Regions from separate parts of the Streptomyces kanasensis genome, predicted to be linked through region 1. Evidence: riboswitches for the same ligand, from Rfam matches in the RefSeq annotation. Region 1 holds a riboswitch; each other region holds the start of a gene.

Region 1 (6,921 bases):
TTGCTCGACCAGGGCGGGTCGCGCCGGGCTCAGCGCGGTGGTCCCGTTGTCGAAGCACTCCAGCGTGACGGCGACGGACTGCGGCTCGTCGGCGGAGTCCGGGGAGACCGCGGCCACCGTGACCCGCCACGTCGCCTCGTGCTTGTCCTCGCGCAGCTGGATCCTCAGCGCGCGCTCCGCGCCGTCCAGGCGGTACAGGGCCTGCGAGGTCAGGACCGTGTGCCCGTTGAGGTGGTGGGTGCCGGTCTCCAGCGGGGCGCGGTCGAACTTCCTGTGCAGCCACTGGGCGGTGACGCGCCGGACCTCCGGGATGATCTCCGTACCGGCCGGGACGTCCAGGACGGACCGGTGGACGAGGGGCGCGGCGCCCAGCACGTCCGGGGCGGATTTCCGGGCGCCCGGCACGGCCGGGGCGGCGGGTCGGGCGGAGTCGGTCGTGACGGTCGGGGCGGCGGGTCGGGCGGAGTCGGTCGTGACGGCCGGGGCGGCGGAGTCGGCGGAGTCTGCGGCGGGCGCTTCTGGCGCGGAGGGACCGTTCAATGCGAGTCGTCCACTTCGGGGAGATGGGCCCCACTCGGCAGCGCGCGGTAGGGCCGGGGCCGTTCGGGCGGTCCTGCGGTACGACGCCGGACCGCCGCACGGGGGCGGGACGGTCCCGGCCGGGGCCGCCCCGCCGGGGGACCCGGCGCCACCACGGCCCTGTCTACGGCCTCCTCGGCACCCGTCCACCTCCCCGGCGGCCCGACTGGTGCACATCCTGCCGGACGGACCGGCGCGGCGAGCCCGATTCCGCGAACCGGACGCGACTTCCGCCACCGGCACGCCGCATGACGGAACGACAGGACCGGCGTCGGGGGTATCCCGTCTACGGCTGGGGGGCCGGGTCCGGGTCGGTGGCCGGGGTGGTGGTGCCCAGGGGGCGGGAGCGGCGCCAGTGGTGGATGAGGGGGTGGGAGACGGAGCGCCACCACGGGTCCACGGGGAGCTCGGCCGCCGGCTCGAAGGGCCGACCGGGGCGGGGGAACGCGACGCGCTGCCCGGCTTCCGCGGCCGCGTCACGGGTCCACTCCCCCGGCTCCGCCCAGGCGTGCGGGGCGAGGTTGAAGGTGCCCCAGTGGATGGGGAGCAGCACCCCGCCGGGCCGGCCGCCCTGGAGGTCGAGGTGGGCGCGCACGCCCTCCTCGGGAGTCATGTGGATGTCGGGCCAGAAGTCCGAGTACGCGCCGATCTGGATCATGGTGACGTCGAAGGGGCCGTGCGCGGCGCCGATGTCGCGGAAACCGGGGAAGTAGCCCGTGTCCCCGCTGTGGTAGACGCGGTGTTCCGGGCCCTCGACGACCCAGGACGCCCAGAGCGTGTGCTGCTGGTTGCGCAGTCCGCGGCCGCAGAAGTGACGGGCGGGGGTGGCGGTGAGACGTACGTCGCGGATCCGCGTCGACTCGTTCCAGTCCAGCTCGCGCAGGCGGGAGGGGGACACGCCCCAGCGCTCCAGGTGGGCGCCGACGCCGAGCGGGGCGGCGAAGAGGGTGTCGGTACCGGCCAGGGCGCGGACGGTCGGCAGGTCGAGGTGGTCGTAGTGGTCGTGGGAGATCACGACGACGTCGACCGGGCCGAGCGCGGCGAGCGGCGCCGGGACGGGGTGGAGCCGCCGGGGCCCGGCGAAGGTGAAGGGGGAGCAGCGCTCGCCCCAGACCGGGTCGAACAGGACCCGCAGCCCGTCGATCTCGGCGAGGACGCTGGAGTGCCCGGTCCAGGTCAGGCGCAGACCGGTGGCCGGGGCCTCGGCGAGGTCGGCGGCGGTGTGCGGGTGGAGGGGTATCGGGCGCGCGGGGGCGCGGCGCAGGCGCTCCTCCTTGCGGAAGTAGACCTTCGCGAACTCGGTCGCGGAGCCGGACGGCCGGTGGTCGGCGGTGCCACCCGGGTTGCGGAAGGCTCCGTCGGCGAAGTTCGGCGAGCGGCGGATGCGCTCCAGCCGCTCGCCGGCGGCGTCCGCGCCGAAAGCGGCCGGCCGCAGGGAGCGGAGCCGGGCACGCAGCGGGCGGGGAGCGTCGACGCCGGTCACAGCACCTCCAAGGGGCTCGGGGCTTCCATTATGGGCCGACGGCACGACCGGCACCCGGGCGTTCCGGTGGAGGCGGACGGGAGGGTACCGCCAGCGGTCCGGGATACTGTCCCGCGCTGAGGGTGGACGACGGGGCGGGTGACGTGACGAGAGTGCGGCTGGGCGCGGCCGAGCGGCGTGAGGAGCTGCTGCGGGCGACCGTCGAGCAGATCGAGGGGCGGGGGCTCGCGGCGGTGCGGGTCGCGGACGTGGCGGCGGCCCTGGGCGTGAGCGGGGCGCTGGTGCTGTACCACTTCTCCACGAAGGAGCGGCTGGTCGCCGCGGCGTTCGCGTACGCGGCGGAGGGCGACCTCGCGGAGCTGCGGCGGATCCTGGGGCGGCGGGCCTCGGCGGCGCGGCGGCTGCGCGCGGCGGTGCGCTGGTACGTGCCGAGCGGGCAGGCGAAGGGGTGGCGGCTGTGGATCGAGGCGTGGGCGGCGGCCCCGCGCGAGCCGGCGCTGCGGGAGGTCGCCGCGGGGCTGGACCGGCAGTGGAAGGCGGCCCTGGCGGAGGTGTTCGCCGAGGGGGCGGCGGCGGGTGAGTTCCGGTGCGCCGACCCCCGTGGCGCGGCCCGCCGGCTGACGGCGCTGCTGGACGGGCTCGCGGTGCAGATGACGGTCTACCGGGGGTCGCTGGCCCGCGGGACGATGCTGCGCTGGGCGGACGAGGCGCTCGCCCGCGAGCTGGGCGCCGCGGCACCGGCGTAGCGGGGCAGGACGGACGCCGCCGTGACGGGCGGGACGGACGCACGGAACCCGCCCCGGCTGACGCGCGGCGCGGACTCCGGCGTGACGGGCGGGGCGGACGCCGGCGTGACGGCGGAAGCGGTGCGCGGCTGATGCGCGCCCCGGCACCGAGCCGGGCGCGGCGCGGTCTCCGGGCGGACGGGGTGACCGCCGCGCCGGCAGGCACCGGCGCGGCGGCGGGCATCCGCAGTGACGCGCCCCGTGGGCCGCGTCCCCGTGCCCCCGGTCACAGGGGCAGGAGGTCCGGGCGCTTGGCGGAGACACGGTCGCCGGAGCTCTCGCCCCGCAGGCGGCGGCCGATCCAGGGGACCAGGTACTCGCGGGCCCACTGGATGTCGTCGCGCCGCCCCTCCAGGGTCCCGCGCGGCGGGAGCGGCGGCCACGCCTGGTCCGGGTCGGCCGGGACCTCCAGGCCGAGGACCTGCGCGGCGCGCAGGGCCACGCGCGTGTGGCCCTCGGGCGACAGGTGCAGGCGGTCGTGGTCCCAGGCGCGCCGGTCCTGGACGGTCCGCAGGGACCACAGGTCCAGGACGGGGCAGCCGTACCGGTCGGCGATGGCGCGCACGTGGCCGTTGTACGTGGCGATCTTGCCGCGCAGGTGGCGCAGGACCGGCACGCCGCGCGTGTCGAAGCCGGTGGTCACGAGGACCGTGCCGATGTGGGAGGTCAGGTCGACGACCGCCCGCTCGAAGCGCTCGGCGACGTCGTCCGGGTCGCTGCCGGGGCGGATGATGTCGTTGCCGCCGGCGCAGAAGGTCACCAGGTCGGGGGCGAGGGCCTTCGCCCTCGGCACCTGTTCCGCCACGATCTGGTCGAGGAGCCTGCCGCGCACGGCGAGGTTGGCGTAGCGGAAGTGCCCCTCCTCGGGGATCCGGTCGGCCAGCAGGACCGCGAGGCGGTCGGCCCAGCCGACGAAGCGCCCGCCGGGACCCGGGTCCCCGACGCCCTCCGTGAAGCTGTCGCCGATCGCCGTGTACGACCCGATCACGTCGTTCTCCCCCATCGTCGAATCGTCTGCCACGGCAGCACATCATCCTCCGCGCGGTGTGACCTACGCGACCGTAGGAGGGGTTGACGGGGCGTGATCTCCGCCACCGCGCCGCCGCCCGGCACCCCTCAGGGGTGCCGGGCGGCGGCGCGGTGCGGCGGTGCGGGGCGCGCGGAGCGCCGGGCGTCAGATGCTGACGCCGTGGCCCCGGAGGTACGCCAGCGGGTCGATGTCCGAGCCGTAGGCGGGGCTGGTGCGGATCTCGAAGTGCAGGTGCGGGCCGGTGGAGTTGCCGGTGGAGCCGGAGAGGCCGATCTGCTGGCCGCCGCCGACGGTCTGGCCGGCGGAGACGGAGAGGGAGGAGAGGTGGGCGTACTGCGAGTAGTTGCCGTCGGCGTGCTTGATGACGACCTCGTTGCCGTAGGCGCCGCTCCAGCCGGCCGAGACCACGGTGCCCGGGCCGACGGCCTTGACGGTGGTGCCGGAGGAGGCGGTGAAGTCGACACCGGTGTGGTAGCCGGAGGACCACATGGAGCCGGAGGCGCGGTACGGGGTGGAGACGCCCGCCGAGACCGGGGCGGTGAAGCCGGAGGAGCTGCTCTGCGCGGGGGCCTGCTGCTCGACCTTGGCGGCCTTCGCCGGGGCGGCCTTCGCCGGCGCCGGGGACGAGGCGGCGGAGCGGGAGGCGCGGGCCTCGGGACGGGCCTGGTCGGCCTTGTCCGGGTTCTTGGCGCCGAGGGTCAGCTTGAGGCCCGGGTGGATGAGTGCCGGGTCGTCGCCGATGACGTCGCGGTTGTCGGCGTACAGCTTCTGCCAGCCGCCCTTGACGTTCTTGTTGTGCGCGATCTTCGCCAGGTAGTCGCCGGCCGCGACGGTGTAGACCCGCGCGGCGGGCTTGGCGGCCTCGGTGACGGACGCGACGGCGGCCTGGGGGGCGGTGGCCGGGGCGGCCGCGGGGGCGGCGGCGTTGGCTCCGGTCGCGCCGATGAGCGGGAGGGCGATGGCGGCGCCACCGGTACCGGCGGCGACGAAACCGCGGGTGAGCGGGCTGGACTTGGGACGGCGGTGCTTACCCTTGGCGGGCATGGCGTTTTCCTCTCCGGCGCCTGCGAGGTGAGCTGTCGGGTTCGGGCTGGAGCTGCCCGGCCGCGCCGGTGGCGCGACTTCACCCCTAGCCGTACGGGAATTCCCGTACGGCGGACTACCTGGGTCCCCCGCTCCTGCCACACGTTGGGTGAGTGCGAATTCCGGGGCGGCGGCAGGATTCGGCGATCCGCCCGGCTGGTCGGGACCGTAAGCGAGTCAGGACGCCGGGAACAAGCGGATGGTTGCGCCGGTGCATTCATCCTTCGGAATTCGCGCCGGAATTCCGGTCACCCTCCGTGGATTGCGGATCATGTGTTCCCGTGCTGCACAGGCCATTTCGGCGCCGCGGTCGGCCACGGTCCGTCACTTCTATGACGCTGCTCACGCACCGGAGGCCATCTCCCTTGTTTACGGGGCGTGTTACTACTTACGTCGCGAATACGGACAGAAGCCGCCGATCGTGATCAGGGCGACCATCGACCCATCCCCCACCCATCCGGGGCCGCGCCGACGGCGGCCACCGCCGGACCGGTACGCGAAAGACCCCGAACAGGGACAGAACGACCCGCCGGGTCGGCACTCCGCGGGGCCCCGCGCACCCGCCCCGCAGGGCCCTGACCACGGGCGGGGGCCGTGTGCGGACGACAGGAGGACGACCCGCATGGTGATCTTCACCGGGGGAAGCGATGTCGTATCGTCTGATCCGCGACATCGTCGGCGGCCGTCGCCGACGCCAGACACGGAGGAGCCCCCGTGACGCAGCAGCTGCCGGACGTCCCGCCGACCGCCGAGCCGGAGCTCACCGGCGTGCGCAACTTCCGCGACGTGGGCGGGCTGCCGACCGTGGACGGGCGCCGGGTGCGCGACGGTGTGCTGTTCCGCAGCGGGCACCTCGCGCACGCCACCGCCGAGGACGCCGTCCTCCTCGCCTCGCTCGGGCTCCACACCGTCTTCGACTTCCGCAACGCGGCCGACCAGGCGCTGGAGGGGCCCGACGTCGAGCTGCCCGGCGTGCGGAACGTCAACATCCCGCTGACCGACCCGGCCGACGGCGCCGAGTTCTGGCGGATGGTGCGCGACGGCGACATCGAGCAGCTGCGGGACCTCCTCGGTGACGGCAAGGCCGCGGCGCGCATGCGGTACGCGTACCGCAGCATCATCGCCGAGCGGACCGCCGAGCACGGCCGGGTGCTGCACGCCCTCGCCGATGACAGCGTCCCCGCGCTGATGCACTGCGCGGCGGGCAAGGACCGGGCGGGCCTGTCCGTGGCGGTGGCGCTGCTGGCCGTCGGTGTCGAGCGGGACGCGATCGAGGCGGACTACCTGAAGTCGAACGACCCGCGCCGCCGGTACAAGGTGCACCGCAGCGACTCCTCGCCCACCGGGATGTCCCCGGAGGTGATGGAGCTCCTCGCGCCGCTCTTCGACGCACGCGTCGAGTACCTGGCGACGGCGTACGAGACGATCGAGGAGCACTGGGGCTCGACCGAGCGGTACCTGAGCGAGGGGCTCTCGCTCGACGGCGCGACCCGCGAGCGGCTGCGCCACCGCCTGCTCACCGACTGACGGGCGGGGCGGTGACGCCGCCGCGTGGCCGCCGGGCCGCCACCACCGCCCACCGGAGCCGGGTCAGCGGTTGCCGACGGCCTGCTTCACCAGGGTGCGCCCGAAGTCCCAGACGAGCCCGCCGCCGCTGTGGGCCTCGTCCATGACGGCGGTGAACGCGGCGACGAACCGCTCGACGTCCCCCTCCGTGAGGACCAGCGGCGGGATCAGCTTGATCACTTCGAGCCGGTCGCCGCAGACCTGGGTGAGGACGCGGTGCCGCTGGAGCAGCGGCACCACGACCATCTGCGCGAACAGCCCCTTGCGGGCCGTCTGCAGCATCGTCCAGCGGCTGCGCAGCCCCAGGGACGAGGGCCTGCCGAACTCCAGGCCGAGCATCAGGCCGCGGCCCCGCACGTCGTGGAGCATCTCGTACCGGCCGACGAGCTCCGACA
Region 2 (6,921 bases), 390 kb from region 1:
AGCGCGGGCCCGACGGGGCTACGCTCACCGGCGACTCGGGAGGTCACATGGTCGACGGGGTGATCGGGCGCGCCGCCCGTACCGGTGTGCTGGTTCTGGTGTGCGTCGGGGGAGCGGCCGCCTGCGGTTCGTCCTCCGAGCCGGGGGACCCGCCGGCGTCGCCGTCGAGCAGCCTCCTGCCCGCGTCGCCGACCGCCACGCCGCCGGGCACGCCGTCGTCGCCGTACGCGAGCCGAACCGGCCACTACCAGGTGCCCCAGGTCCCGCAACCGCCCACCGACCGGGGCGCGACGACGACGGACCCCGGGGTCGCGCCCACCCAGACGGTCGCCAGCCCCGACCCGAAGACCCCCGGGCCCAAGCCCCCGGGTCCCGAGAGTCCCGGCGTCGAAGTCCCGCCCGACGCCCCGTGAGCGGGGCCCCGGCGGAGCAACCCCTCGCCAAGGGCCGGGCGGGCGGCGGCGACACGTCGGGCACCGCGCTCGTCAAGGCCCTCGTGGCGCAGGCGTCGCTCGTCGCGGCCCTCATGTTCTACCTCGGCGCGATCTACACGGGACGCTTCTACGGGTACTTCCACCTGGGGCCCGCGTCCCTCGACTTCGCCTTCTCCCACCTGGCGCTGCAGAGCCTCCACCTGCTCCGCCTGGAGGTCCTGACCGTCGGCGCGGTCCTGGTGGTGGTCCTGTTGTTCGCGCGGGCCGGCGCTCGCGAGCGGCCGCCGGTCAGGGCCGCCGCGACGGTCCTCGCGTGGCTGGCGCGCCTCCACCTGGTGTTCGCGGTCGCCGGCCTGGTGCTGCTGGTCCTGTGGCAGCGGATCCAGCCCTACGGCTGGGTCGCGCCGCTCACTCTCGCCGTGGGCCTCCTGCTGGGGCAGAGCCCGACCGTGCGGGGCGGACGCCCGGAGGGCCTGTGGGGCAGGGCCGTACCGGTCTTCGCCGCGCTCCTCCTGTTGTTCTGGTCCCTCACGCTCGTGGCCGGGCACCTCGGCGAGCGGGACGCCCGGGACCGTGCGCGCACCGTGCGCCGGTGGCCCGCCGTCGTCGTCCTGAGCACCCAGCGGCTGGCCATCGCCTCACCGACGGTCACGTACGAGCAGCTCGGCGCCGACCTCCCGCACCGCCACCGCTACACGGGACTGCGCCTCCTCCTGGAACGCGCGGGCCGCTACTACGTCGTGCCCCTGGACTGGCAGCGCAGGACGGATCCGATCTACGTCCTGAAGGAGAGCGAGAACACCTGGATCGCCCTCATGCCGGGAGTACAGCCCTCACGCTGAACCCGGCCGCAGGCCGGAGGGAACCGTTCCGGGGCACGGAAGCGTACGGGGGCGCGCACGCCGGCGTTCCGGTACGGGGCGTTCCGGTACGGGGCGCCCCGATGCGACCGGCCCCGGGCCGCGTCCCGTGCCGGGGAGCGACGGACCGGCTGGAATCGAACGAGCTGTGGGGCGCACCTGGGTGACCGGTATTCACCCGTGCATCGAGACCCGGATCGCAGGCTGCGGCGGCACCGCGCGGACAGTCGTAATCGGAAGGGGTGATTCCGCCGTGAATCCCCCTGTTCACAGGGGGTTTCAGGCCATCTCGCCCTGCCCGGAAACACCCGGAATGTCAGGAAGGGGTGAGCGGTGAGGAGTCTCACAAAAAGCCGAATCTGTTCGAACTTTCGGCTCGACATGGGTCAAGATCCGTGACGACGACAAGCCCTCGCCGCCGTGGCGGGGCGGTCCGGGCGGACGCCGAGTCCTGCCGCTGCCCGGATGACTGAGTCGACGGTATGTGAATCGGCAGGAGTGGAGGACCCAGCAGTACGGGACGTGTGCACCACGGCCGTCCCTTGGGGTGAAGCCGCGTCAGCGGCCGGGCAACTTCGCCAGCCCGAACCCGACAGGTCATCCTTCGCAGGCGGATGACGAAGGGTTGCGCATGACCGCGCAGATGAATGTCCCGTCCGTGCTGTCCCGGACCGGTACGGTCTCGGCTCTCACCATCGCCGCAGTCTGCGGCTCGCTCCTGGCCCCCGGTGTCGCCCCGCAAGCGGAGGCCGCGGCTCCCGCGCCCGCCGTCAAGGCGCTCAACGTGGCGGCCTCGAAGAAGGGCTCCCCGTACAAGTACGGCGCCGTCGGCCCGAAGCGGTTCGACTGCTCCGGGCTCACGCTCTACGCCTACAAGCAGGCCGGCAAGACGCTGCCGCGCACCGCGCAGCAGCAGTACAACAAGACCCGGCACATCTCGGCCGCCGGCCGCCAGAAGGGCGACCTGGTGTTCTTCCACTCCGGTGGGCGGGTCTACCACGTCGGCATCTACGCCGGCAGCAACAAGATCTGGCACTCCCCGAAGGCCGGTTCGGTGGTGAAGCAGGAGCGGATCTGGTCCAAGGCGGTCTACTACGGCCGCGTGCGCTGACGGACACCGTCGGCGCGGGGTGCCGGGACGGCGACGCGTCCCGGCACCCTTGCCGTGCCGGCCGCGAGGGGGCCGTTCAGTCGAGGACGACGCAGGCGGCGGCCGGCAGCTCCAGGGCACCCGCCGGGTGTGGCGTCCCGGTCTCCGGGTCCACGTCGAACCACGTCACGTCGCCGGACCACTCGTTGGCCACGTACAGGCGGCGGCCCGGGGCGTCGAGCACCACGTCCCGCGGCCAGACGCCGCCGCAGCCCACGCTCCCCGTGACGCGGGGCTTCTCCGCGCCGTCCTCCAGGGAGAGCGTGAGCAGCCTGTCGCTGCCGCGCACCGCCACCCACAGGAAGCGCCCGTCCGCCGCGACGCCGACGACCGACGGGTGCAGCCGGCCGCCCTCCGGAGCCGGGTCGGTGTCCACGGCGACTTCCGCGAGCGGCTGCAGCACTCCTGACGCACCGTCCCACCGGCACACCGTCAGCTGCGGTGCCAGCTCGTGCAGGACGTAGACCACCTCGCCGTCCGGGTGGAAGGCGAGGTGTCGCGGCCCCGAACCCGCCCGCAGCGCCGCCTCGCCGTGCACCCGCAGCCCGCCGGTGTCCGGGTCGGGCGCGCAGACCCGCACGGAGTCCGTGCCCAGGTCCACACCGAGCACCCAGCGGCCGCCCGGGTCCCCGACGACCTGGTGGGCGTGCGGCGCCTCCTGCCGGTCCGGGTCCGGGCCGGAACCGTGGTGCGCGAGGACCACGGGCGGCCCGCCGACGGCGCCGTCGGGCGCGAGCGGCAGGCTGCTCACGCTTCCGGAGGCGTAGTTCGCGGTCAGCAGCCTGCCGCCGGCGAGCCCCAGGTGGGTCGGCCCGGCGCCGCCCACCCCGACCGGCGGGCCGAGCGGGGTGAGCCGCGGCCCGTCGGCCCGGAAGGCGGTCACCGCGCCCGGGTCCGTCTCGCTCACCGCGTACAGCACCCCGGCCCGCCGGTCGAGGGCGAGCCACGCCGGGTTCGGCGCGGTGGCGACCACCGCGACCGGGGTCAGCGCCCCGTCCCCGGGGTCCACGGCCGCGACGGTGATGCCGCGGCCACCTCCCGAGGTGTACGAACCGATGTACGCCCACCGCTCGGGTCCCGGCCCACCACCCGGCCCCGCACCTGGCGCGTCGTGTGCGCCCCCGCCCGGCGCGCCGCCGGTACCGCCCGCGTGTGCCGCCGCCGCGTCGTCGCCCACGGTGTCCCCTTTCCTCGCATGTCCTCGGGTGTCCTCGGGGTCCGGCTGTCCTCGGGCGTCCCCGCTGTCCTTGCCCGCGCCGCCCTGGCCGTCCTCGTGGCCGTCCGGAGCCCATCGTCACCGGGCGACGCGGTCGCCGCGCGCCGGAACCCTCTTCCGGGCGGTACGGGTACGGCGACCCGCGCGGGGTGCGGAGGTGGCACGGCCGGGGCGATGATGGACGTACCGGAGGACCCGCGCGGCCGCGAACGCCCACCCCCGGGGGGTGCAACGGAGCGCCGCCATGACCACGCACAAGGTCGGCCGTGACATCACCGTCCTCGGGGACTCGCTCCCCGTCCCCGGGATGGGCTTCCTCACCGTCAACGCCTTCGTCCTGCACGCCCGCGAGCCCGTGGTCGTCGACACCGGGCTCGGCCTCCCCGACCGTGACTTCCTCACCCGGCTCGGCTCCGTGATGGATCCGGTCGACGTGCGCTGGATCTGGCTCACCCACCCCGACCGCGACCACACCGGCGGGCTCTTCGACCTGCTGGAAGCCGCCCCCGACGCACGCGTCGTCACCACGTACATCGGCGCGGGCATCATGTCCACCGAGCGGCCCCTGCCCACGAGCAGGGTCTTCCTGCTGAACCCGGGACAGTCCCTCGACGTCGGCGACCGCACCCTGTACGCCTTCCGGCCGCCGCTCTTCGACAACCCGGCGACCGTCGGCTTCTACGACGACCGCTCCCGCACCTGCTTCAGCTCCGACTGCTTCGGCGGCCCCATGCCGACCTCCGAACTGGCCGACAGCGGGGACGCCGGGGTGCTGGACGCGGACGAGTTGGAGGGGGCGCAGCTGCTGTGGGCGACCGTCGACAGCCCGTGGGTGCACATCGTGGACCGCGACGGGTTCCTGGCCGGCCTCCGGCCGCTGCGCGAGATGGACCCGGAGACCGTGCTCTCCGTGCACCTGCCGCCCGCCGTCGGCATCACCGGGCGGATGCTGGACACCCTCGCGAAGGCGCCCGCGACCGACCCGTTCGTCGGGCCCGACCAGGAGGCGCTGGAGCGGATGCTCGCCGGCTTCGAGCCGGCGCGCCCCCGGGGCGGCGCGCCGGCGGCGTGAAACGGAGGACCGTCCGGCCCGTACGCGGGCGCGGGCGGTCGGGCGGCGCGGTCAGCCGGCCACGAGCTCCGGGTGGTGGCGACGGGCCACCTCCGGGTGGGCGCGCACCCATCCCTTCAGCTCGTTGCGGCCGTACTCGGCGTGCAGCGGGTTGGCGCCGTCCTGGGCGACGCCCGGCGCGTGCTCCAGGTAGGCGCCGGGAACCGTCTCGATCACCGCGTCCAGGCGGGGGTTGTAGAAGAACGGCACGGAGAACCGCTCCACCGCGCCGGGCGGGCTGACGACCCGGTGGTCCGTCGCCGAGAGGTACCCGTCGGTCGCTATCTCCAGCAGCTCGCCGAGGTTCACGACGAACGCGCCGGGCAGCGGCGGCACGTCCAGGTAGCCGTCGCCGGAGCGCACCTGCAGGCCGCCGACCTCGTCCTGGAGGAGAAGGGTCAGGAAACCGTAGTCCTTGTGCGCGCCGACGCCCTGGGCCGCCCCGGACGGCGCCGACCCGGGGTACCGGATGAGCTTCGTGTGCAGGTGCGGCCGGTCCGCGAACGCCCCGTCGAAGAAGTCCGCCGGCGCCCCCAGGGCGGTGAGCAGCTCGCGCAGCAGCCGGTGGGCCACCCCGGCGAGCCGGTCCTGCCAGGCGAGGACGGCCGTGCGCAGCTCCGGCAGCGCCGACGGCCACTGGTTGGGGCCCTCCAGCCAGAGGTACGCCGGGTCGTCCGGGCCCACGGGGACGGGCGGGCGCTCGGCGCCGACGTCCAGCTGGTCGCGCCAGTCGGAACGGCCCCCGGTGAGCTCGTGCCCGACGCGGGTGTAACCGCGGAAGTGGGGCGAGTTCAGATTGCTCAGCGCCAGCCTGTCGGCCTCCGGGAGGGCGAAGAACGCCCTGGTCAGTTCCAGCAGGCGGGCCGTCTCGCCGGAGGTGACGCCATGACCGGTGAGGTGGAGGAACCCGACGTCGCGGGCCGCGGCGAGCAGGTCGCGGTGGAACGCGTCCCGGGTCGCCGGGTCGTCCGCCGCGGACAGGTCGATGACGGGCAGCGAGCGGGTGGTGGCGGCAGTCATGGCCGGCATGGTGGCCTTCCGTTTCGAGTGTGACGAGGCCCCGCTTCCCGATGTTGGCGGGATCGCGGCGTACGGAAGGCGCCGGCGTGGGTGTGCCGGAGAGCGTGCGTCCGCTGCAGGACCGGTGGAGAGGTGGAGAGGGGGAAGTCAGTCCTGGCGCAGACAGCTCATGGTCGTGACGCGCACGTAGTCCACGTGGCGGCGCATCACGAGAAGAGTCACCCGCACAGCTTAGCGCGGGGTGTTCGGGACGGTGGGGAGACGTCCGCCACAACGGGGGGCGGTTCCGGCCCCCGTACCGCCGTGCGCGGCGGAGCCCGGCCCCGCCCGGGCGAGGGCCGGGACGGCCGGAAGACGGCGGAGAGGCGCACCGGACGGCACCGCGCGCCGGCGGGTGCCGCGCCGCGCACCGGGTGCGCCGCGCCGCACCGGACGGCGCCCGCTCACCGGACGGCACCGCCACCCCCGGGCGCCCCGCGCGCACGGCGCCGGCGGCGCGCCGCCGGGCGGGGCGGGAGGCGAGTGGGCAAGGCAGGCGGGACGGCGGGGCGGCGGACGGCGAGACGCCCCGCGACGGGGGTCGCGGGGCGTCTCGCCGTGCCGTCCGGAGCGGTGCCGGAGGGACGGGGTGCGGACCGGAGGGCCGGGCTCAGCCGATCCCGGGCACCAGGCCCAGGGCCGGTGCCACCGGGGCGACGACCTGGCGGAGCTGACCGAGCTCCTGGATCCCGCTGAGGCCGCCGAACTGCTCCGTGATCCGCGGCACCTGCGAGCGGTACTGGGGATCGATGCCGCTGACCGCGAGGTCGTCGACCTGGCTGAGCAGGGAGGGGCCCTGCGGGCCGGGGGCGGGCACGAGGGCCGCGTGCGCGGCCGGTGCGGCCAGGGCGGAGGCCCCGGCGGCGACGGCGAGGGCGGCGAGAACACGCTGGGTCTTGGTCATACCGGGATCAACGCCCCACCTCCGCCCAGGACACGGCCGGCCGGGCGTCGGCGGCCCGCGCGACGGCGGAACGCAGATGCTTCACCATTGCACCATGTGTTACGACCCCGTTACGCCTCGTTAACACGGGTGCATTTCGGGCTCCTAGCCTGGGGCCGTCACCGTCACCGACCGAGAGGACCCCTCC
Region 3 (6,921 bases), on a different contig from region 1:
GGGGAGCTGCGCAGGTCCCTGTCGAAGCGGGCGTTCACGGACGCCGTGCGGCGGCTGCTGCCCGCCGTGGACGCCGCGGACCTGCGGCCCGCGCCGGCGGGGGTGCGGGCCCAGGCGGTGCTGCGGGACGGCACGCTCGTCGACGACTTCCTCATCCGGCGCGGCCCGCGCACGGTCCACGTGCTGAACGCCCCCTCTCCCGCGGCGACGGCGTCCCTGCCGATCGGGCGGGAGGTCGCCCGGCGGGCGCTGGCGCTCGTCGAGGGGTAGGTCGAGGGGTAGGGGGGTGTCGGCGCGGGTTCGTAGAATCGAAGGCACTGTGTCCGAGAAGACCGCGTCGAGCACGCCCCCCACGCCCCCCGCCCCCGCGACCCCGCAGGTGCCCGCCCCGGCGCGCCGCGGCAGCCGTATGTTCGCCGACGGCAGCGGGCCCGCCCCCGACCCGGCCGGGTCGCACTTCGAGCGGCGCATCCGCAGCTTCCAGCCCCGCCGCAGCCGCGTCACCACCGGTCAGGCCGACGCACTGCGCCGCCTGTGGCCCGCCTGGGGCCTGGACATCGACGGGCAGCGCGTCCTGGACCTGGACGAGCTGTTCGACGGACTGCCCGTGGTGCTGGAGATCGGCTTCGGCATGGGCGAGGCGACCGCCCGGATGGCCGCCGCCGACCCGTCGACCGGCATCCTCGCCGTGGACGTCCACACACCCGGCCAGGGCAACCTCCTCGGCCTCGCCGAGCGCCAGGGGCTGACGAACGTCCGCGTCGCCAACGGCGACGCGATCATCCTGCTGCGCGAGATGCTGCCGCCCGCCGCGCTCGCCGGCGTCCGCGTGTACTTCCCGGACCCGTGGCCGAAGAAGCGCCACCACAAGCGGCGACTGATCCAGCCGGAGTTCCTGAGCCTCCTCGCGCCCCGCATGGCGCCCGGGGCCGTCCTGCACTGCGCGACGGACTGGGAGCCGTACGCGGAGCAGATGCTGGAGGTGCTCACCGCGCACCCCGACTTCGAGAACACCGCCCCCGACGGCGGGTACGCGCCCCGGCCCGACTTCCGGCCGCTGACCCGGTTCGAGGGGCAGGGTCTGGACAAGGGCCACGTCGTGCACGACCTGCTCTTCGCCCGCGTCCCGGCAGACCTCCCGGCCTGACGGCCACGGCCGCCCCATCCGACCGCCCAGCCTGACCGCCCCACCTGACCGTTCCGGCGGATGCCCGCCGCGTGGCACCGGCGACCGGACGCCTCCGGCGTGGCGCCACGGGGCGGGACGGCCGCGGCGTGGCGCCACGGGGCGGGACGGCCGCGGCGTGGCGCCCCCGGCGGGGCGGCCGCAGGGCGCTCTCGGCGAGCCCGGCCCGCCGCGGCCCACCGCTCCGGTGGGACGGTCGCAGCGAGGCCCCGCGACGGGACATCCGCGGCGGGTCGTCCGCAGCGCGGCTCCCACGACCGGACACCCACGGCGTGGCACCCCCGGTGGGACGGCCGCAGGGCGACCGCGGTGTGTGGGGCACCCCGGCGACCACGGTGTGTGGGGCACCCCGGCGACCGCGGTGTGTGGGGCATCCCCGGCGGTGCGGCCGCAGGGCGCTCGCGGCGGCAGGGCCGTCGGCCACAGAACCCCCGGCCCGTCGGCCGCCCGGCGCCCGGTCCGTCGGCTGCAGGGCGCCCGCGGAGGGCCGCAGCGGCAGGGCGTGCACCGGCCGTCCGGCCCGCCGGGCCCGGTCCGGCTGTCCACAGACGGTCGCGGAGTGTCGGCGGGGCCGTCTAGGGTCGGCCGGGTGTCACAGTCGCCCGCGCACCGCCCCGCACCGCCGCACACCCGGCCGGCCGGCCCCGCCCAGCCGGCCATCCCGACGTACCACCCGCGGCCGTCCTTCGACGCCGTACCGGACCGGGCGCGCTGGCGGTACAAGCCCCGGCGCGCGTTCTGGCGCAGCAGGGCGGTGCGCGCCTCCGCCGTGATCCTCGTGCTCGCCCTGTGCGCCCTGGTGATCCTGGCCCTGGTGCGCGAGCAGACGGGCACGACGGGCTTCCTGGTGGGCCTCGGGCTGGCGCTGCTGCCCGTTCCGCTGCTGATGGCGGCGTTCCGGTGGCTGGACCGGGTGGAGCCGGGACCGTGGAAGAACCTGCTGTTCTCGTTCGCCTGGGGGGCGTTCGCCGCGGCCCTCGTCGCGATCGTCGCCAACACCTTCGCGACCCGGTGGATAGCCACCGCGACCGCCGACCCGACGTCGGCCGACACGCTGGGCGCGACCGTCGTCGCGCCCGTCGTGGAGGAGAGCGCCAAGGCCGCCGCGATCCTGCTGGTCTTCCTCTTCCGCAGACGCGACTTCACGGGCCTGGTCGACGGGGTGGTGATCGCCGGGTTCACGGCGACCGGCTTCGCCTTCACGGAGAACATCCTCTACCTGGGCAGCGCCTTCGGCGAGGACCAGGAGTTCGGCACCTCCGGCATCGGGTCGGTGACGGCGGCGACGTTCTTCGTACGGGTGGTGATGTCGCCGTTCGCGCATCCGCTGTTCACGGTGCTGACCGGCATCGGGTTCGGGATCGCCGCGATGACGGCCCGCCGCCGCAGGGTGGTGCGGGTGGTGCTGCCGGTGCTGGGGCTGGTCCTGGCGATGGGCGTGCACGCGCTGTGGAACGGCTCGACGACGTTCGGCCCGTGGGGGTTCGTCGCCGTGTACGGGGCGTTCATGCTGCCGGCGCTGGGGCTGCTGACGTGGCTCGCGGTCTGGACCCGCCAGCGGGAGCTGCGGACCATAGCCGCCGAACTGCCGGCGTACGCGGCGGCCGGCTGGCTCACCGCGGACGAGCCGCTCGCGCTGTCCTCGATGCGGGCGCGGTCCCTCGCGCGGGACTACGCGGCACGCGCGTTCGGCCCGGCGGCGGCCCGGTCGGTGGGCGAGTACGAGGCGTTCGCGACGACGCTGGCGTTCCTGCGCCACCGGGCGCGGCGGGGCGCGGCGGACCGGGACTTCACCGCGCGGGAGCAGGAGCTGCTGCACCACATGTGGCAGCGGAAGGCGACGGCCGGCCCGGCGCTGACGTTCGCGGCCCGCGCGACCGGCCGCGTGTGGACGCCGCCGCCGCACCGCGACTACGCGGGGTACAACCCGTACCGGTACTGAGCACGGGCGGGGCGAGCCGCCCGGACGGGGTCGGGCCCGGACGGCCTGGCATGACGGGGCCGAGCCCGGCGGGGCCTGGCGTGACGGGGCCGGGCCGGACGGGGCGGGGCGAGCCGGACGGACGGGCTCGGGCCCGGACGGGCCGGCGTGACGGGGCCGGGCCGGGACGGACGGGCGGGGAGGACCGGCAGCCCTGGCGTCGGGGGGTGTGCCGCCAAGGCTGCCGGGATCGATGGACCGCCGGAGGACGTCAGGCGGGCGGTGCGCACGCCGTACCGCCGTACCGTCGGTCGGTACGCCGCGTCGGCCCGCCCGTACCGCCGTACCGTCGGTCGGTACGCCGCGTCGGCCCGCCCGTACCGCCGTGCCGTCGGGCGGGACGCCGCATCCGGCGGGCCGCCGCGTCGGCGGGGACGGGGTCAGACGGTGAGGCCCTTGCCGCGGAGCCAGGCCAGCGGGTCGATGCCGCCGCCGGAGGGCGTGTGGACCTCCAGGTGCAGGTGCGGCCCGGTGACGTTGCCCGTGGCACCGACGCGGCCGATGGTCTCGCCGGTGCCGACGCTCTGCCCGGCGCTGACGGTCATCGAGGAGAGGTGGCAGTACCAGACCTCCGTGCCGTCCGCGAGCTCCAGGACGACCCGGTAGCCGTACGCGCCGGACCAGCCTGCCGACTTCACGGTGCCGCTGTGGACGGCGTTGGCCGGGGTGCCCGTGGGGGCGGCGAGGTCGAGGCCCGTGTGGTAGCCGGAGGACCACATGGAGCCGGCCTGGCCGTACGTGGAGGTGATCGTGTACGAGGAGGTCGGCAGGGCGTAGCTCGCGGCGAGCTTGGCCAGGCGCTCGGCCTCCGCCTTGGCGGCGGCCGCGGCCTCGGCGCGCTCGCGCTTCTCCTGCTCGGCCTTCGCCTCTGCCTGGGCGGTGGCCTGCTGGGCGGTGGCCTCGGCGGCGGCCTTCTCGGCCGCCGCCTTCTCCGCGGCGGCCCGGGATTCGGCGTCGGCGGCCGCCTGCTGCTGCTCGGCCTGCTGGAGGATCCGGGCGCGCAGGGCCTCGCCCGCGTCGGAAGCGCCCTGCGCCTCCTGGCCACCGGGCGCGGCCGACGACAGCGTGGCGAGCGGCGCGAGGTCGGCGGCGGCGACGTCCTGCGTGTCGGCGGCGGCCTCGGCGGTGGCGCCGGCGTCCGTGGTGTCGTCGGCGATCAGGGCGCCGACGCCGGGCAGCGAGGAGGCGTCCGGAAGGTCGACGTCCGGGAGGGATATGGCGACCCGGGGCTTGTCCTGAGCGGTGGCCATGCCGCCCGCGCCGACGGCGGCGATGACGCCGACGCCGAGAACGGTGGAGCTGCGGGCGAGGCCGCCGCGCTGCTTGACGACGCGGTGGCGGCCGCGGACCGGGCGGACGGAGTCCTCGGTGGGGTTCCACGCGACGTCGGCCGCGGGGGCGGCGGTGCCGGCGAAGCCCTGGCCGACCGGCTGGCCGGTGGTGTCGTACGCGCCGAAGGGGGCTTCGGGGGCAGGCCTGTTGGACGCCACGGGGGCGCTCTCCTTTCCTTCCTTCTCGCCTACCGGGTTAGCTGACGGGTTCGGAGCAGGAAGGTCTCCTACGGGCCGGAATGCAGCCCGATTCACCCCAGGTGTGGTGGGTCCCCGGTTCCCTCGCGGGATTCGGCGCATGCGCACGGTGCCGCCTCTGCGACGGCTGGTACGACCGCGCTGCGTTATCGAACGTTAATAGACGCACGGGTCGTATTCCAAGCTGTTGCCGGGTATTCGTGAAGGCCGGCGACATGGACCAAGTCCCCTATAAACAGACATTCCCCGGCGAATTGACGCCGCGTCACGGGGTCAGAGGGCCGCCGACCGACCACAATTTTCTGACGGTGTGTCACATGCTATTGCCGAGAGCTTTCCCGTCCTCACGGAGCGTGCCCGCCGGGGCGGGTGACCGCGAGCAGCGCCATGTCGTCGTCCGCCCCGCCGCCCGTGTACCGCCGCACGTCGTCGACCAGCCCGTCCAGCAGCTCCCCCGGCACCTGGCAGGTCCGCCCCGCCAGCCACGCGGCCGGGTCGTAGAAGACGCCCGCCGCGTCCCGTGCCTCGGTGAGGCCGTCCGTGTAGAGGAGCAGCGTCGCCCCCGGCGGGAAGGGCGCCGTGTACGCCCGGTCCGGCCAGGCGCCCAGCTCCCCCATGCCCAGCGGCAGCGCCGGCTCCGGCGGCTCCAGTACGGCCACCCGGCCGTCCGCCCCCAGCAGCAGCGGTTCGGGGTGGCCCCGGTTCACCACCCGTACCGTCCCGTCGCCGCGCGGGACCTCGGCGAGCACCGCCGTCGTGAACCCCTCCACCGCGTCCAGGCCGTCCCGCCGGGTCCCCTCCCGGGCGAGCGCCCGCTCCAGCCGCTGCGCCACCGCCTCCAGCGAGCTCTCCTGCTCGGCGGCCTCACGGAACGCCCCGATGACGATCGCCACGGCCTCCACCGCGCCCAGGCCCTTGCCCCGCACGTCCCCCACGACGAGCCGGACCCCGTACGGGGTGTCCTGCACGGCGAACAGGTCCCCGCCGATGGACGCGTCGGCCTGCGCGGCCTCGTAGCGCGCGGCCACCCGCAGCCCGCCGATGCGTTCGGCGGGCACCGGCAGCACCGCCCGCTGCGCCGTCTCCGCGATCACCCGCGCCGAGGCGAGCCGCTCGCCGCTGCGCCGGACGAGCCGGTTGATGAGCAGGGCGAGCCCGCCGACGGTGACCACGGTCAGCAGCTCGGTCAGCGTGGGGACCCGGGCGAGGGGCTTCTCGACCACATGCGGCGCGATCACCGCCAGGACGGCGCACAGCGCGACGACGAGGGTTGCGCGCCGAGTGTAGAGGGGCGCGGCGATGAGCGGCGCGGCGACGAAGAAGGGGACGCCCGTGAAGGGCGGCGGGGTCGCGATGTCGTACGCCACACCCCCGACGAGCAGCAGCCCGGGAAGCCCCCGCACGATCCGCCGGAGCACCCCTCCGGACTCGGCCCGACCGGACGCGACCCGACCGGACGCGACCCCACCCCGCTCGGGACGGCCGTCGCCGCGGGGCACCGGGTCGGCTCGGCCGGCACCGCCGCCGTGGGGCAGCGGGTCACCGCGGCCACCCCGGCCGGCGGCGCCGTCGCGCGCGTCGTCGCCGGCCCGCTCGTCGCCGCCCTCGCCGTGCTCCGCTCGCTGCCCCACCACCCCAGGCTGGCCGCAGCGACCCGCCCCGGCGACCCGCGGTCGGCCGACCGGGCGAGGCGGCCACACCACGCCCCCGCCGACCGCCCGCCATCCGACCGCCCGACCCACCATCCGACCGTCAGACCGACCGCTCTCCGTCCACCCGGCAGCCCACCACCCCACCGGGAAAACGCCGAAGGCCCGGTGCTGTAAGCACCGGGCCTTCGGTTTCAGTAGCGGGGACAGGATTTGAACCTGCGACCTCTGGGTTATGAGCCCAGCGAGCTACCGAGCTGCTCCACCCCGCGTCGATGAACACAACCTTACGCCATCCCGGGGAGTGCCGTTGACCATTTCGCGCCTTCAGCGCCAGAAAGCTGAAGAAATTCCCGGTTCGCCGGCGACGACGCCCCCCGGCAGCGGGTCACCACCGGCCCGGAGCGGGTCCCGAACGGCCCGGAAAGGGAGCGCGGCGCCCCCGGACGCACGAATGCCCCGGCCGGAAGGAACCGGCCGGGGCACCAGACCCCGTGACGAGCCGCGGAGGCTCGCGACTGGTAGGCCCTGTGGGACTCGAACCCACAACCAACGGATTAAAAGTCCGCTGCTCTG
Region 4 (6,921 bases), on a different contig from region 1:
GGCGGTGCACGGGCTTCATGCCGTCCCGTGCGTCCGGCAGGGCCCGGGAGTAGATCACCGAGTACGCGTACTCGAGGAAGGAGCCCTGCATCTCGTCGACGACGTCGATGTCGAGGATGCGCTCCTCGAAGTCGTCGGGCGGCGCGGTCTTCGTGCTGCGGCGGGCCATCGCTGCTGCGGCTCCTTCACCAAGGTGGATCTGACGCCGACCATTGTGGACCGTCCCACTGACAGGACCGACCGCGACCCGGAAGAGGGACCCCGCAGCTTGCCGGGAACTTCGCCGTGCGGTGGCGCGCTTGCATACAGTGGCAGGACTTTTCCATGACGCGATCGAAGGGACGTACATGCCCATGGGTCACACGGCCACGGCCGAGGCCGGCTCCGGCGGCCTGACAGCGACCGAGCACCGGCTGGCCAACGGCCTGCGCGTGGTGCTCTCCGAGGACCACCTGACCCCGGTCGCCGCGGTGTGCCTCTGGTACGACGTCGGCTCCCGCCACGAGGTCAAGGGCCGCACCGGCCTGGCCCACCTCTTCGAGCACCTGATGTTCCAGGGTTCCCAGCAGGTCCGGGGGAACGGGCACTTCGAGCTGGTGCAGGGCGCCGGCGGCTCGCTCAACGGCACCACCAGCTTCGAGCGCACCAACTACTTCGAGACCATGCCCGCCCACCAGCTGGAGCTCGCGCTCTGGCTGGAGGCCGACCGCATGGGCTCCCTGCTCGCCGCACTGGACGACGACTCGATGGAGAACCAGCGGGACGTCGTCAAGAACGAGCGCCGCCAGCGGTACGACAACGTCCCGTACGGCACCGCGTTCGAGCGGCTGACGGCCCTCGCCTACCCGGACGGCCACCCCTACCACCACACGCCGATCGGCTCGATGGCGGACCTGGACGCGGCCACCCTCGACGACGCCCGCGCCTTCTTCCGCACGTACTACGCGCCGAACAACGCCGTGCTGTCCGTCGTCGGCGACATCGACCCCGAGCAGACGCTCGCCTGGGTCGAGAAGTACTTCGGCTCCATCCCGTCCCACGACGGCAAGCCCGCCCCGCGGGACGGCACGCTGCCGGACGTCATCGGCGAGCAGCTCCGCCAGGTCGTCGAGGAGGACGTCCCCGCGCGCGCCCTGATGGCCGCCTACCGCCTCCCGCACGACGGCACGCGCGCGTGCGACGCCGCCGACCTCGCGCTGACCGTCCTGGGCGGCGGCGAGTCGTCCCGGCTGCACAACCGGCTCGTCCGTCGCGACCGCACCGCCGTCGGCGCGGGCTTCGGCCTGCTGCGACTGGCCGGCGCCCCCTCGCTCGGCTGGCTGGACGTCAAGACGTCCGCCGGCGTGGAGGTGCCGGAGATCGAGGCGGCCGTGGACGAGGAGCTCGCCCGGTTCGCCGCCGAGGGCCCCACGGCCGAGGAGATGGAGCGGGCCCAGGCGCAGCTGGAGCGCGAGTGGCTGGACCGCCTGGGCACGGTCGCCGGCCGCGCGGACGAACTGTGCCGCTTCGCCGTCCTCTTCGGTGACCCGCAGCTCGCCCTCACCGCCGTCCGGCGCGTCCTGGACGTCACCGCGGAGGAGGTCCGGGAGGTCGCCGCCCAGCGGCTGCGCCCGGACAACCGCGCGGTGCTCGTCTATGAGCCCGCCAAGGGCGCCGACGGCGACCCGACCGACAGCGACGACGAGGAGGGTACGGACCAGTGAGCGACGCTGCCGTGTCTCTGACCAGCATGGAATTCCACCCGCAGCCGCAGGCCGGCGCGCCCCGCGTGTGGGCCTTCCCCGCCCCGGAGCGGGGCCGGTTGGACAACGGGCTGACCGTCCTGCGCTGCCACCGTCCCGGCCAGCAGGTCGTCGCCGTGGAGATCGTCCTGGACGCCCCGCTGGACGCCGAGCCGGAGGGCCTCGACGGCGTCGCCACGATCATGGCGCGCGCCCTGTCCGAGGGCACCGACAAGCACTCCGCGGAGGAGTTCGCCGCCGAGCTGGAGCGCTGCGGCGCGACGCTCGACGCGCACGCCGACCACCCGGGCGTGCGGGTCTCGCTGGAGGTGCCGGCCTCCCGGCTGCACAAGGCCCTCGGGCTGCTCGCGGACGCGCTGCGGGCCCCCGCCTTCGTCGACGGCGAGGTCGAGCGCCTCGTGCGGAACCGGCTCGACGAGATCCCGCACGAGACGGCCAACCCGGCGCGCCGCGCCGCCAAGCAGCTCTCCGCCGAGCTGTTCCCGGCCACCTCGCGGATGTCCCGTCCCCGCCAGGGCTCCGAGGACACCGTCGCCCGGATCGACGCCGCGGCCGTGCGCGCCTTCTACGAGGCCCATGTCCGTCCCGCGTCGGCGACGGCGGTCGTCGTCGGCGACCTGACCGGGATCGACCTGGACGCCGTCCTCGGCGACACGCTCGGCGCGTGGACGGGCGACGCGCCCCGGGAGCGCGCCGCGTCGGCCGTCACCGCCGACGACACCGGTCGCGTCGTCATCGTGGACCGGCCGGGAGCCGTGCAGACGCAGCTGCTCATCGGCCGCGTCGGCCCCGACCGGCACGACAGCGTGTGGCCGGCCCAGATCGTCGGCACGTACTGCCTGGGCGGCACCCTCACCTCGCGCCTGGACCGCGTCCTGCGCGAGGAGAAGGGCTACACCTACGGCGTGCGGGCCTTCGGTCAGGTCCTGCGGTCGCTGCCGGACGGTTCGGGCGCGGCGATGCTCGCCATCAGCGGCTCGGTGGACACCCCCAACACCGGCCCCGCCCTGGAGGACCTGTGGAAGGTGCTGCGGACCCTCGCGGCCGAGGGGCTGACCGACGCGGAGCGTGACGCCGCCGTGCACAACCTGGTGGGCGTGGCGCCGCTCAAGTACGAGACGGCGGCGTCCGTCGCGGCCACGCTCGCCGACCAGGTCGAGCAGCACCTGCCGGACGACTTCCAGGCCCGGCTGTACCAGCGCCTGGACGCGACGGGCACGGTGGAGGCCACGGCCGCGGTCGTGAGCGCCTTCCCGCAGGACCGCCTCGTCACCGTCCTCGTGGGTGACGCCGCGCAGATCAAGGCGCCGGTGGAGGCGCTCGGCATCGGTGAAGTCACCGTCGTGGCGGGCTGATTGACACCGGGTCCGGAGCCGCGCGCGGAACCTCGTGTTCCCGTCGTCCCGGCACCGGGAGGGGCACACGGAGCCCCGGCGTCCCGAGGGACGCCGGGGCTCTCCCCTTGCCGGCCGGGTGTCCGTTTTGTGGGCAAGGCGGGGTGTCTGCACTGTGGCGTGCGCTACAAAAAACCGCGTCCGTTTGGTTATTGAAAGATCAGCCGCTTAGCGTCTTAGTCGCTGTCCGCCCGCATGATCCGCCGCACCCGCGGCATCGGGCAGCGATCGCCGAATCCCCGTCAGGCGCGAGCCTGGGGAGCCGGGGACCCACCGTCCCCTGGGGTGAATCGGACGCCTTCGCCACCGTGCGGAGGGGCCCGTAGGAGACCTTCCTGCTCCGAACCCGTCAGCTAACCCGGTAGGCGAGAGGGAAGGAAAGGACACGTCCACTTCATGGCGTTCACCCGTGCCACCGGGAAGCACCGCGCCCCCAGCCGTCTGAGCCGCAAGAGCGCCCACGCCGCCGGCGTCGCCGCACTCGCCACCTCCGGCGTCATCGGAACCCTCGCGTCCCCGGCCTTCGCCGCCGAGGCCGACCGGACCGCGGCCCCGGAGGACACCGGGCTCACCACCGCCATCGCCGACTACGAACTGGCCGACGAGGTCGCGGACCAGGCGTCGGCGCAGGAGCTGGCCGCCGAGGTCGCCGAGCGCCAGGCGGAGGCCGAGATGGCCGCCAAGCGCAACGCCGAGGCCCGCGCCGAGGCGGCCCGCAAGGCCGAGGCCCGCGCCGAGGCCGCCCGCGAGGCGCAGGAGCGCGCCGACCGCGAGGCGGAGCGCAAGCGTCTGAACAGCTTCACGCTGCCCGTCGCCGGCTCGTACGTCTCCACCGCCTACCAGTCGGCCGGCGCGATGTGGTCCTCCGGCAGCCACTCCGGTGTCGACTTCCACGCCCCCTACGGCTCCACCGTGGTCTCCGTGGGGCTCGGCACCGTCGTCGAGGCCGGCTGGGGCGGCGCCTACGGCAACAACGTCGTCATCCGCATGAACGACGGCACCTACACCCAGTACGGCCACCTCGCCTCGGTCGGCGTCTCCGTCGGCCAGAGCGTCGCGCCGGGCCAGCAGATCGGCGTCTCCGGCTCCACCGGCAACTCCTCGGGCCCGCACCTCCACTTCGAGGCCCGCACGAGCGCCGAGTACGGCTCCGACATCGACCCGGTGTCCTACCTCCGGGCCCGCGGCGTCAACGTCTGACCCGCCACCCGCTCACGGAGGCCCCCGCTCGCCGACGAGCCGGGGCCTCCGCGCCGTTCCGGCCCCCAGGGGGTGTCCCGCCGATCAGGTCGGCGGGACACCCCCTCCCGCGCGCCCGCGCACGTCCAAAAAAGCACCACGAATTCAGGCCCGGCATCGGAAAATCGGTGTGGTTGCCATAGAGTCACCGCAACAGCGTCGAACTCCTGGGTGTCGCGCGGATTAAACGGTGGGCGGAGCGGTTCGGAGGTTCGGTATGCGCATTCCCGCGCATTCGGTGTGCACGGCGATCCGGGCGGACATCGTCTCCGGGGCGCTGCCGCGCGGCAGCCGTCTGACGGAGGAGCAGCTCGCCCGTCGCTACGGCGTCTCCCGCGTACCGGTCCGCGAGGCGTTGCGCACCCTGGAGTCCGAGGGCTTCGTCACCTCCCGCCGCCACGTCGGCGCCTGCGTCGCCGAGCCCTCCGAGCAGGAGGCCGCCGACCTCCTGGAGATGCGCGCGCTGCTGGAGCCGCTCGGCGCCGCCCGCGCCGCCCAGCGGCGCACCGACGCCCACCTGAAGGTGCTGCGCGGCCTCGTCCGGCTCGGCCAGGAGGGGGCCCGCCGCGGCCCAGGTGAGGACCTGCGCGCGCTCGGGGGCTGGTTCCACGAGACGCTCGCCCAGGCGTCGGCGAGCCCCGGCCTCTCCTCGTTGCTCACCCAGCTGCGCCACAAGATCGCCTGGATGTACGTGGTCGACGAGCCCGCCCACCCGACGGACGCCTGGGCCGAGCACGGCGCCATCGTCGACGCCGTCGCCCGCGGCGACGCGGAGCGCGCCCGGGCGCTCACCGCGCAGCACGCCGAACGCTGGCGCGGCTCCCACCGGCTGCGCCGCGCGAACGGTGTGAGGGGTTCGCAACCTCCCGTAAACACCGCCGGCGCACGGCATTAACAGCGGCCTCGTATACAAAAAGGCGGGCGCGCCCCGAGTCCTTTCCGCCCGAGGCGGGCGCCCGGAAAAGGGGGCGGCGTGGAACGCGGTGCGGGAAATGGTGGCGGGGACGCGCGGCGACGAGGCGACACCGGCATGTCGTAATGCGCCGACGGTCGGGAATTCGTCCGGGGAAAGCGCCCGTCCCCCCGGTAATCCCTCGCGCCCGGAATTCCCCGCCCGCGCGCCCACTCCGGCAACGACAAGAGCCGCACCCCCGGCCAGGGGGTGCGGCTCCGTCGTGCTGCCGGGGGACCGTCAGACGGTCTCGGGCAGCTCCTCCAGGCCCTCGGCGACCAGCTTCGCCAGACGGTCCAGTGCCGCCTCGGCGTCCGCGCCCTCGGCGTCGGAGGCCAGCACGACCTCCTCGCCGCCCTGCGCGCCGAGACCCAGCACGGCGAGCATCGACGCGGCGTTGACCGGGGTGCCGCCGGCCTTGGCGATCGTCACGGGGACGCCCGACGCCGTGGCGGCACGGACGAAGATGGAGGCGGGGCGGGCGTGCAGGCCCTCGGCCCAACCCACGTTGACGCGGCGCTCAGCCATGGTGTTGCCCTTCACGTGCTAGTGGTTGTCTAGACCAGTCTCCCATATGCGGAAGAGTGGCGGAACCCGGCTCGGCGTGCCCGCCGACCCCCTCCCGCACCACGCCGCGCGCCGTACCCTTGGCCCATGCTGAACCCGTCCGATCAGCCGGCGCACGCCTATCCAGACCACTGGGAAGCAGACGTGGTGCTGCGCGACGGCGGCACCGCGCGGATCAGACCGATCACCACGGACGACGCCGAACGCCTGGTCAGCTTCTACGAACAGGTCTCGGACGAGTCGAAGTACTACCGGTTCTTCGCACCCTACCCCCGCCTCTCCGCCAAGGACGTGCGGCATTTCACCCACCACGACTACGTGGACCGGGTGGGGCTGGCCGCCACGATCGGCGGCGAGTTCATCGCGACCGTCCGCTACGACCGCATCGACGAGCACGGCCACCCCGCCACCGCTCCGGCAGCCGACGCCGAGGTCGCCTTCCTCGTCCAGGACGCCCACCAGGGCCGGGGCGTCGCCTCCGCCCTCCTCGAACACATCGCCGCCGTCGCCCGCGAGCGCGGCATCCACCGGTTCGCCGCCGAGGTCCTGCCCGCCAACACCAAGATGATCAAGGTGTTCACGGACGCCGGGTACACCCAGAAGCGCAGCTTCGAGGACGGCGCCGTCCGCCTCCACCTCGACCTGGAGCCCACCGACCGCTCCCTCGCCGTCCAGCGCGCCCGCGAGCAGCGCGCCGAGGCACGGTCCGTGCAGCGCCTCCTCGCCCCCGGCTCGGTCGCCGTCGTCGGCGCGGGCCGCACACCCGGAGGCGTCGGCCGGACCGTCCTGCGCAACCTCGTCGGTGCCGGCTTCACCGGTCGCGCGTACGCCGTGAACAGCGCCCTCCCCGAGGGCCCCGCCACACTGGAGGGCGTCCCCGCACACCGCTCCGTCGGCGACATCGGCGAGCCGGTCGACCTCGCGGTCGTCGCCGTGCCCGCCGAACGGGTCCCGGAGGCCGTCGCCGACTGCGGCGAGCACGGCGTGCGCGGCCTGGTCGTCCTCTCCGCCGGTTACGCCGAGAGCG

What was found. Region 1 has a riboswitch for cyclic di-AMP ahead of ACF053_RS03480 (M23 family metallopeptidase). Riboswitches for the same ligand answer to the same signal wherever they lie in the genome.
Region 2: it holds a riboswitch for cyclic di-AMP, as region 1 does, so the genes downstream of both, ACF053_RS01680 (C40 family peptidase) here and ACF053_RS03480 (M23 family metallopeptidase) in region 1, are expected to answer to the same signal.
Region 3: it holds a riboswitch for cyclic di-AMP, as region 1 does, so the genes downstream of both, ACF053_RS11630 (M23 family metallopeptidase) here and ACF053_RS03480 (M23 family metallopeptidase) in region 1, are expected to answer to the same signal.
Region 4: it holds a riboswitch for cyclic di-AMP, as region 1 does, so the genes downstream of both, ACF053_RS21400 (M23 family metallopeptidase) here and ACF053_RS03480 (M23 family metallopeptidase) in region 1, are expected to answer to the same signal.

Annotation. Positions count from the first base shown of each region.
Region 1 covers NZ_JBIBSF010000001.1:788,304-795,224, forward strand. Annotated here, with positions in the region: gene ACF053_RS03460 (hypothetical protein) at 1-540, opposite strand, end outside; gene ACF053_RS03465 (MBL fold metallo-hydrolase) at 866-2,062, opposite strand; gene ACF053_RS03470 (TetR family transcriptional regulator C-terminal domain-containing protein) at 2,206-2,808, shown strand; gene ACF053_RS03475 (SGNH/GDSL hydrolase family protein) at 3,074-3,850, opposite strand; gene ACF053_RS03480 (M23 family metallopeptidase) at 4,022-4,921, opposite strand; cyclic di-AMP (ydaO/yuaA leader) riboswitch at 4,924-5,082, opposite strand; gene ACF053_RS03485 (tyrosine-protein phosphatase) at 5,675-6,487, shown strand; gene ACF053_RS03490 (aspartate aminotransferase family protein) at 6,551-6,921, opposite strand, start outside.
Region 2 covers NZ_JBIBSF010000001.1:394,580-401,500, reverse strand. Annotated here, with positions in the region: gene ACF053_RS01690 (hypothetical protein) at 48-413, shown strand; gene ACF053_RS01685 (hypothetical protein) at 410-1,276, shown strand; cyclic di-AMP (ydaO/yuaA leader) riboswitch at 1,760-1,922, shown strand; gene ACF053_RS01680 (C40 family peptidase) at 1,926-2,405, shown strand; gene ACF053_RS01675 (lactonase family protein) at 2,482-3,501, opposite strand; gene ACF053_RS01670 (MBL fold metallo-hydrolase) at 3,905-4,732, shown strand; gene ACF053_RS01665 (isopenicillin N synthase family dioxygenase) at 4,784-5,791, opposite strand; gene ACF053_RS01660 (hypothetical protein) at 6,441-6,734, opposite strand.
Region 3 covers NZ_JBIBSF010000003.1:612,076-618,996, reverse strand. Annotated here, with positions in the region: gene lhgO (L-2-hydroxyglutarate oxidase) at 1-270, shown strand, start outside; gene trmB (tRNA (guanosine(46)-N7)-methyltransferase TrmB) at 320-1,147, shown strand; gene ACF053_RS11635 (PrsW family intramembrane metalloprotease) at 1,776-3,128, shown strand; gene ACF053_RS11630 (M23 family metallopeptidase) at 3,548-4,657, opposite strand; cyclic di-AMP (ydaO/yuaA leader) riboswitch at 4,669-4,805, opposite strand; gene ACF053_RS11625 (PP2C family protein-serine/threonine phosphatase) at 5,041-6,327, opposite strand; tRNA gene ACF053_RS11620 (tRNA-Met) at 6,544-6,617, opposite strand; tRNA gene ACF053_RS11615 (tRNA-Lys) at 6,865-6,921, opposite strand, start outside.
Region 4 covers NZ_JBIBSF010000008.1:315,034-321,954, reverse strand. Annotated here, with positions in the region: gene ACF053_RS21415 (DNA gyrase/topoisomerase IV subunit A) at 1-169, opposite strand, end outside; gene ACF053_RS21410 (M16 family metallopeptidase) at 354-1,703, shown strand; gene ACF053_RS21405 (M16 family metallopeptidase) at 1,730-3,097, shown strand; cyclic di-AMP (ydaO/yuaA leader) riboswitch at 3,356-3,519, shown strand; gene ACF053_RS21400 (M23 family metallopeptidase) at 3,533-4,336, shown strand; gene ACF053_RS21395 (GntR family transcriptional regulator) at 4,593-5,270, shown strand; gene ACF053_RS21390 (HPr family phosphocarrier protein) at 5,568-5,855, opposite strand; gene ACF053_RS21385 (bifunctional acetate--CoA ligase family protein/GNAT family N-acetyltransferase) at 5,982-6,921, shown strand, end outside.